DNA from 2 places in the Georgenia sp. TF02-10 genome. Region 1 is predicted to be linked to the other one. Evidence: riboswitches for the same ligand, from Rfam matches in the RefSeq annotation. Region 1 holds a riboswitch; the other holds the start of a gene.
What was found. A riboswitch is a leader RNA that binds a small molecule or an ion and turns the genes downstream of it on or off. The one in region 1 is predicted to bind cobalamin.

Region 1 (3,984 bases):
AGCTGCGGGTTCACCGTGACGGCGATGACGACGGCGGTGCCCGCCGGGTGCAGGGCGGCGGGCAGGTGCCGCAGCGCCCGCTTGGGGTTGGCCAGGGCGTTCGCCGCGCCGAAGCAGACCACCAGCACGGCCAGCTGCAGACCGCCGGCCGCCGCGGTCACCAGGCCCGCGGTGTGCACCGGGCCGAGCAGGGTGATGCCCGCGGCCCAGTCCGGCAGGGCGACGCGGGGCAGGTCGAGCAGCACCGGTCCGCCGGTCTTCAGCCCGACCAGCACGTAGAAGACCATCCGGAACACCACGATCGCCACGCCGAGCAGCAGGTAGAGCCGGAACGCCCGGCCCCACGGGGAGTCGCCCCGCCGGGTCAGGACGACGGCGACGACCGCCGTCAGCAGCAGGCCCAGGATCACCGGGTTCCCGGTGCGGGTCACCCCGACCGCGACGCCCGACGCCCACGCCCACCACGCCAGCGGGTGCAGCGCGGCCTCCGCCGCCGTCGCGGGTGCGGTGGCGGGCCGGGCGGGGACGGCGGGAGCGGCCACGTCAGGCGCGCCGGCGGCGGAGGAGCACCGCGGCGACGACGGCGGCCACCACCACGACCGCGGCCACCACGACCCCCGGGCTGACGGCCAGGCCGGCGCTGCTCCCCTCGGTCCGGGCGGCGTCGTCGTCGGCGTCAGCGGTGGCGTCCGCGGCGGCCGCGGACTCGGCGTCCCCGGCGCCGGTGCCGTCCGTCGACGCCGCCGTGGCCACCCCGGCGGCGAGCTCGGCGGGGGCCACGCCGGGACCGGTGGATCCGTCGTTGTACCGCCACCCCTCCACGTCCCCGGGGGCGGGGTCGGCGGTGTCGGCGCCGACGGCGGCCGCCTCCCAGTCCTGGCCGGGGCCGGCCTGCCAGTAGGACCAGTAGTTCCCGTCGAACTCCGCCGGGCAGGGGTCGGGCTGGGCGTCGATGGCGCAGATCATGCCCGAGGCCGAGTCGGTGGGGGTGAAGCCGGCCGCCTCCAGCGCCTCCCGCCCGGTGGCCGGGTCGCCGGCGGCGCAGCCCACCTGCACCTCCCCGCCCAGGTCGGTGAGGTCGACGACGATCGTGACGCCCTCGTCCGCGGCGCACGGCCCGGCGGCGGTGGCGTTGGCGGCTGCGACGGGCGCGGCGGTGGTGGCGGGTGCCGTGCCCGTGGCGGCTGCAACGTTGGGTGCCGCGGCAGTGGTGGCCACGGCGGGAGGTGCCGCCCAGGCGGTGGCCGCCGGCGCGGCGGCGAGGAGCAGGCCGGCGCCGAGCGCGGCCAGGGCGGGGCGGGTGCGGGGCATCGGTACCTCCCGGAGCCGGTCGCGTGGTCCGGCTCCGTCGGTGCGCGGGCACCGCACGTCCCCGGCTCGTCCGCAGACCTCGACGGATGTGGAGCCTGACGTCCCGGCAGGTGGTCCGGCTCGCCGTCGGGAGAGTTCCCGAGGCCTACGGTTGCGGGTCAGCGCCGGCTTCTGACCGGCTTCCCCTGCGGTGGGACGGTGGCGAGTCTACCGGGGCGGCCCGGGACGAAGGGTTTGATCAGACCGGTGGCTGCGGGGTAGACCAGCGCGCTCGTAGCGGGGCAGACCCGCGCGGTCGTAGCGGGTGGACCGGGCCGGTCGAGGCGGCCCCAGGCGTCAGCCCTGGGTGGTGGCCGACTCCGGCGCGGCGCTGCCCTGCGGGGCCCGGCCCAGCATGATGTCGGTGATCTCGGCCTGCTGGGTGGCGGAGGGCTGGCCCCAGCCCGGCTCGTACCCGGCGACCTCGCGCAGCGGCACCCCGCGCTGGTTGCCGTGCATGAGCTCGACGTCGTCGGCGTCGATGAGCCCCGGGTGCGCGACCCCGCAGGACTCGGCGACCTTGAGCAGGTCCCGGCGCAGGGTGCGGACGTAGCCGGCGAACCGCTGCGACTTCACGGTGGGGTCCAGGCCGTGCGCGAGCCAGGGGTTCTGGGTGGCCACCCCCACCGGGCACCGGTCGGTGTGGCACTTCTGCGCCTGGATGCAGCCGATGGCGAGCATCGCCTCCCGGGCGACGCTGATCAGGTCGCAGCCCAGGGCGAGGGCGACGACGGCGTTGTCGGCCAGCCCCAGCTTGCCGCCGCCCATGAAGACGATCCGGTCGGTCAGGCCGGCCGCGGCGAAGATCCGGTACACCCGGGCGAACCCGACCCGGGAGGGCAGGGCGACGGAGTCGGAGAAGGTCAGCGGCGCGGCGCCGGTCCCGCCCTCCCCGCCGTCGATGGTGATGAAGTCGACGCCGCGGTCGCCGTCGGCCATCGCGGCGGCGAGGTCCTCCCAGAACTGCAGGTCCCCGACGGCGGACTTGATGCCCACCGGCAGGCCGGTGGTGTCGGCAAGGAGCTCGACCCAGTCGAGCATGGAGTCCACGTCGGAGAACTCCGCGTGCCGGGAGGGGCTGATGCAGTCCTCGCCCTCCCGCACCCCGCGGATCTCGGCGATCTCGGCCGACACCTTGGCGGCCGGCAGCACCCCGCCGAGGCCGGGCTTGGCGCCCTGGCTGAGCTTGATCTCCAGCGCCCGGACCGGCGCGGAGGCCACCAGGTCCTGCAGGCGGGCCAGGTCGAAGGCGCCGTCGAGGTCCCGGCAGCCGAAGTAGGCGGTGCCGATCTGGAAGATGAGGTCCCCGCCGTGGCGGTGATGGGGGGACAGGCCGCCCTCGCCGGTGTTCTGCAGGGCGTGGGTCATCGCGGCGCCCTCGTTGAGGGCCTGGACCGCCTGCCCGGACAGCGACCCGAAGCTCATGGCCGAGACGTTCACCAGCGACGCCGGCCGGAACGCCTTGGCGCGGCCCCGGGCGGCGCCGAGGACCTTCGCGCACGGCACCGACACCTCCTCACCGGCCTTCGGGTGGGAGGTGGGCACGACCGAGCTGAAGGTGCGGTGCTTGATGATGGGGTAGCCGTCGGTGTGCTCGACGTCGTTGTCGGTGCCGAAGCCGAAGTAGTTGTTCTCGCCCTTGGCCGAGGCGTAGACCCAGCGGCGCTGGTCGCGGGTGAAGGGCCGCTCCTCGTCGTTGCCGGCGACGACGTACTGGCGCAGCTCGGGCCCGATCGTCTCGATCGCGTAGCGCGCGTGGGCGACGACGGGGAAGTTGCGCTGGAGCGTGTGGCGGCGCTGCAGCAGGTCGTGCGCGGCGACGCCGGCGAGGGCGCCCAGCGGCAGGAGCGCCTTGGTCCACGGTGACCGTCCCATGACGGAAGTGTGCGCCACGGTCGGGTGCGTGGCGAGCCGAACGGGCGACGGCGTCCGGCAGTTCTTGGCGACGGCGTCCGGCAGTTCTTGGCGACGGCGTCCGGCCGGCTCGGTTGGCGGCGTCCAGCGGGCCCGGCGGGGATCCCGGACGTCGCTCGGCCGGCCCCTCCCCGGCGCCCTCCGCCTCCCGACGGCGCCGCGCCCCTCGACGGCGAACCGCACTAGCCTCGTGGGATGGCTGCAGGAGCCCGACCGGTCAGCGAGCGCGTCGCCGTCGTCCGGGCGCCGAACCCGGGCCCGATGACGCTGGAGGGCACCAACACCTACCTGCTCCGCGACCCCGCCAGCACCGAAGTGCTGGTGGTGGACCCGGGCCCCGACGACGCCGGGCACGTCCGCGCGGTGCTCGCGGCCGCCACCGCCGACGGCGGCCGGGTCACCGGCATCTTGCTGACCCACCACCACCCCGACCACACCGGCGCCGTCGGCGCGCTCGTCGCCGCCACGTCGGCCCCCGTGCTCGGCGGCGGCGCGACGCCGCTGGGGGAGGGGACGGTGCCGGGCGTCGGCGGGCCGCGGGTGGAGGTGATGGCCACCCCGGGCCACACGGCCGACTCGGTGTGCCTGCTGGTACCGGCGGACCGGGTGCTGCTGACCGGGGACACCGTGCTCGGCCGGGGCCCGACCGTCATCGCCCCGGACGGCGACCTGGGCGACTACCTCACCAGCCTGAACCGGCTCCTGTCCCGGCAGGCGACC
Region 2 (3,984 bases), on a different replicon from region 1:
ATCGTCGCCGTCGGAGCGATGGCGACCAGCAGCGCGTTGCGCAGCCCGTGCTCGGCCACCCGCTCGCGCAGCGCCGCCCAGCGCTCGGTCTGGGTCGGCGTGACGTCCCACAGGTCCGGCTGCAGCTGCCCGCCCGCCGCGCGCGTCTCGGGGAACGCCGGGTGCGGCCCGAAGGTGGCGGCGAGGTCGCAGGAGACCTCGAGCGCGGTCAGGTACACCTCCTCCGCGATCCGGGTCGACAGCTCCCGTGCCTCGTCGGAGTCGAAGGGCAGCCCGAGTGCGAAGAACACGTCCTGCAGACCCATCAAGCCCAACCCGATCGGCCTCCACCGCGGGTTGGAGCGGGCCGCCTCCCGGCTCGGGTAGTAGTTGATGTCGATCACCCGGTCGAGCAGGGGCACGGCCGTGCGCACCGTGTCGCGGAGCCGCTCCCAGTCGAGGTCGCCCTCCGCGAGGTGGCGGGCGAGGTTCACCGAGCCCAGGTTGCACACGGCCGTCTCCTCGTCGGAGGAGACCTCGATGATCTCGGTGCACAGGTTGGACAGGTGCACGACCGGGCCGCCGTCGTCCCGGGTCTGGTTGCAGGTGCGGTTGGCCGCGTCCTTGAACGTCATCCAGCCGTTGCCGGTCTGGGCGAGGGTGCGCATCATCCGGCCGTAGAGGTCGCGCGCCCGCACGGTGCGGACGACCCGTCCCTCGGCCTCCGCCCGGCGGTAGGCCGCGTCGAAGGCGTCGCCCCACAGGTCCGGCAGCTCCGGTGCCTGGTCGGGGTCGACCAGCGACCACTCCTCGTCGGCCTCCACCCGGCGCATGAACTCGTCCGGGACCCAGTTCGCGAGGTTGAGGTTGTGCGTCCGACGGGCGTCCTCCCCGGTGTTGTCACGCAGCTCGAGGAACTCCTCGATGTCCGGGTGCCACGGCTCGAGGTAGACGCAGGCCGCGCCCTTGCGGCGACCACCCTGGTTGACCGCGGCCACCGAGGCGTCGAGCGTGCGCAGGAACGGCACGATGCCGTTGGAACGCCCGTTGGTGCCCCGGATCAGCGCACCGCGGGACCGGACACGGGAGAAGGCGAGCCCGATCCCGCCGGCGAACTTCGACAGCCGGGCCACCTGGTGGTAGCGGCTGTAGATCGAGTCCAGCTCGTCCCGAGGCGAGTCGAGCAGGTAGCACGACGACATCTGCGTGTGCCTCGTGCCGGAGTTGAACAGCGTCGGGCTGCTCGGCAGGTAGGCCAGCGACGACATCAGCCGGTAGAACCGGACCGCCTCCCCCGGTGTGGTCGCCAGCCCGCACGCGACGCGCAGCAGGAAGTACTGAGGCGTCTCGACGACGAGCCGGGTCGACGGGTGGCGGAGCAGGTAGCGGTCGTACACGGTCCGCAGCCCGAAGTACTCGAACCGGCGGTCCCCTTCGGGGTCGACCGCGAAGTCGAGCTTGCGCGCGTGGTCCTTGACGAACCGGGCGGTCTCGTCGCCGATCAGCCCCTCCGCGTGGCCGAGCGCGACCGCCTGGCTGAACGAGGCGACGCCCTGGTTGCGCACCTCCTTGTCGATGTAGCCCGCCAGGAGGCGGGCAGCGAGCCGGGAGTACTCCGGCTCCTCCCCGATCATCTCCGCGGCGGTCTGGATCGACAGCCGGTCGAGCTCCGCGGTGGTGGCGCCGTCGTAGAGCCCGCTGATCGTGCGCGTCGCGACCCGCATCGGGTCGACGTCCGGCAGGTCGCCGGCGACCCGGTCGACGGCGCGGACGATCTTGTCGACGTCGACGGGCTCGGTGTCCCCGTTGCGCTTGCGCACCCGCATCGGGGTGCGCCCTGGTGTGGCAGTGACCGTCACTTCTCTCTCCTCGCGAGATCGGTCCTGGACGGTCCGGGCGTCGCGGGAGGACGGGCACGGGCAGCCGCGCGCGGCGCGCCACCGACCAGCCGTCGGCCCTCCCTCGAGGCCTCGGACCACCACGCCCGGCGGGCGTGGTGCGCTGGCAGGTCTTCGGACTCGCGGGCTCGCCGCAGCCAGGCACCTGCCTGGCCCCGACCCCTACTGACCGTCGCTTCCCAGGACGCCGGCTTGCGTCCCAGTGCTGTTGACGGCGGTCGTTCCCACTCACCGCTGCGGGGCAGTCCCGGACTCGCACCGGGTTCCCTCTTTCCTCGATCGCCCCGAGGGGCTCTCGAACCAGCTGCGGCACCACCATATGTGGGGGTCGACTCGTCGTGCGGGACGACATCTTGTGCCGGCGTGTCGGCGACGTCGGAGTGGCTCGCTCCGGCGCGTGGCATGGCAGGGTGGGCGCCATGACGTCGCTCCACGTGGTGATGGCGGGCAGCTCGGGGTTCCTCGGCGGTCACCTGCGGGCCGAGCTCGAGCGGCGGGGACACCGGGTGACGGCGCTGGTCCGGCGCCCGGCCCGGTCCGCCGCCGAGTCGAGCTGGGACCCGGACGCCGACCGCGTCGACGCCGACCTGGTGGCGTCGGCCGACGTCGTCGTCAACCTCGCCGGCTCGCCGACGCTCGGCAACCCGTGGTCCTCGCGGTGGGCCCGCCGGCTGCGGGAGAGCCGGCTCCGCACCACCGGCCTGCTCGCCGAGACGATCGCCGCCGCTGCCCGGGCGGGCACCGCGCCGGCGTTCGTCGCGGGCAACGGTGTCGGGTGGTACGGCGACCACGGCGCCGCCGTGCTCACCGAGGACGCCGACACGCGCGGTCACGCGTTCATGACGACGGTCTGCCGCGAGTGGCAGGCGGCCACGGCCCCGGCGGCCTCGGCCGGCGCCAGGGTCGCGGTGCTGCGCACCGCGCCGGTGATGGACCGCACCAGCCCGCCGCTGAAGCAGCAGCTGCTGCAGTTCCGGCTGGGTCTCGGCGGCCGGCTCGGCTCCGGCAGGCAGTACCTGCCGATGATCTCGTTGCGCGACTGGGTCGGCGCGGCGGCGTACGTCGTCGAGCACCCGACGGCGTCGGGGCCGGTCAACCTGTGCTGCGTCGAGACACCGACGAACGCGGAGTTCACGGCGACGCTGGCGGCCGCCGTCGGCCGGCCGGCAGTGCTCCACGCGCCGCGCCCGGCGGTGCGGGCGGCCGGGCGGCTCACCTCGGAGGTGCTGGGCTCGATGCGCACCCGGCCGGAGCGGCTCCTCACGCTCGGCTACGAGTTCCACGACCCCGACGTGGCGGCGGTGGTGCGCGCTGGGACCGCCGGCGAGCGCTGAGGCCCGGTCACCCGGCGACGTCGCGGACCGACGCGAGCACCCAGCGGTCCGCCGTACGTCGGAACGCCAGGCGCCGGGTGCTCACACCGTCGCGCGGCAGCCGGAGGTCGGTCGGGCCGGCGGTCCGCTCCACGACGGCGCCGGACGCGAGCCGGTCGGTGACGACGAGGACCAGCCGGTCGGCCGTCGCCAGTCGGGCGCGGGTGGCGAGGACCTGCATCCGCACCCGGCGGACCCGCAGCCCGCGCGCCGACCAGCGCCGCAGCATCGCGATGTCGCGGTCACCGGCCGCCGATCCCGGCAGGTAGAGCCGGCGCAGCGCACCGACGTCCCCGCGCGCCCACGCGGCCGCGCGGGCCCGGTCCCAGGAGTGCAGCACGGCCACCGCGCCCGGCGTGCGCCCCGCCCGGGACGCCTCCCCCTGCCGGGCGACGGTGGCCGGCCGTTCCTGTGGCGCCCGGTCGTCGGAGCAGGACCACACCGTCCCGGCCGCCACTGCGACCGTGGCGAGGAGCGCCACCGGCCCGCGGAGCCGGGCCCGTGGCCGGTGCGAGTGGCGGCCAGGCATGGGTCCGTCCTACCCCGGACCGGCGGTCGGGCGCACCCGGCTCTCCACAGGGCGGCCGCGGCCCCGGAGTAGGCTCGCGGTCGTGAGCGAGCTGCAGTTCCAGGAGCTGGGCCTGGGGGGCACACCCGTCGACTACGTCGAGGCCTGGGAGCTCCAGCGCCGGGTGCACGCCGAGGTGGCCGACGGCGCCCGGCCGGGCACCGTC

Region 2: linked by a shared signal. The riboswitch ahead of MF406_RS18225 (ribonucleoside-diphosphate reductase subunit alpha) and the one ahead of MF406_RS18730 (hypothetical protein) in region 1 are both predicted to bind cobalamin.

What each region holds. Positions count from the first base shown of each region.
Region 1 is NZ_CP094289.1:2,625,393-2,629,376, reverse strand. Features, by position in the region: gene MF406_RS11880 (energy-coupling factor transporter transmembrane component T) at 1-542, opposite strand, end outside; gene MF406_RS18730 (hypothetical protein) at 544-1,311, opposite strand; cobalamin riboswitch at 1,399-1,541, opposite strand; gene MF406_RS11870 (FMN-binding glutamate synthase family protein) at 1,648-3,225, opposite strand; gene MF406_RS11865 (MBL fold metallo-hydrolase) at 3,460-3,984, shown strand, end outside.
Region 2 is NZ_CP094290.1:50,411-54,394, forward strand. Features, by position in the region: gene MF406_RS18225 (ribonucleoside-diphosphate reductase subunit alpha) at 1-1,805, opposite strand, end outside; cobalamin riboswitch at 1,965-2,197, opposite strand; gene MF406_RS18230 (TIGR01777 family oxidoreductase) at 2,297-3,211, shown strand; gene MF406_RS18235 (hypothetical protein) at 3,219-3,779, opposite strand; gene lipB (lipoyl(octanoyl) transferase LipB) at 3,862-3,984, shown strand, end outside.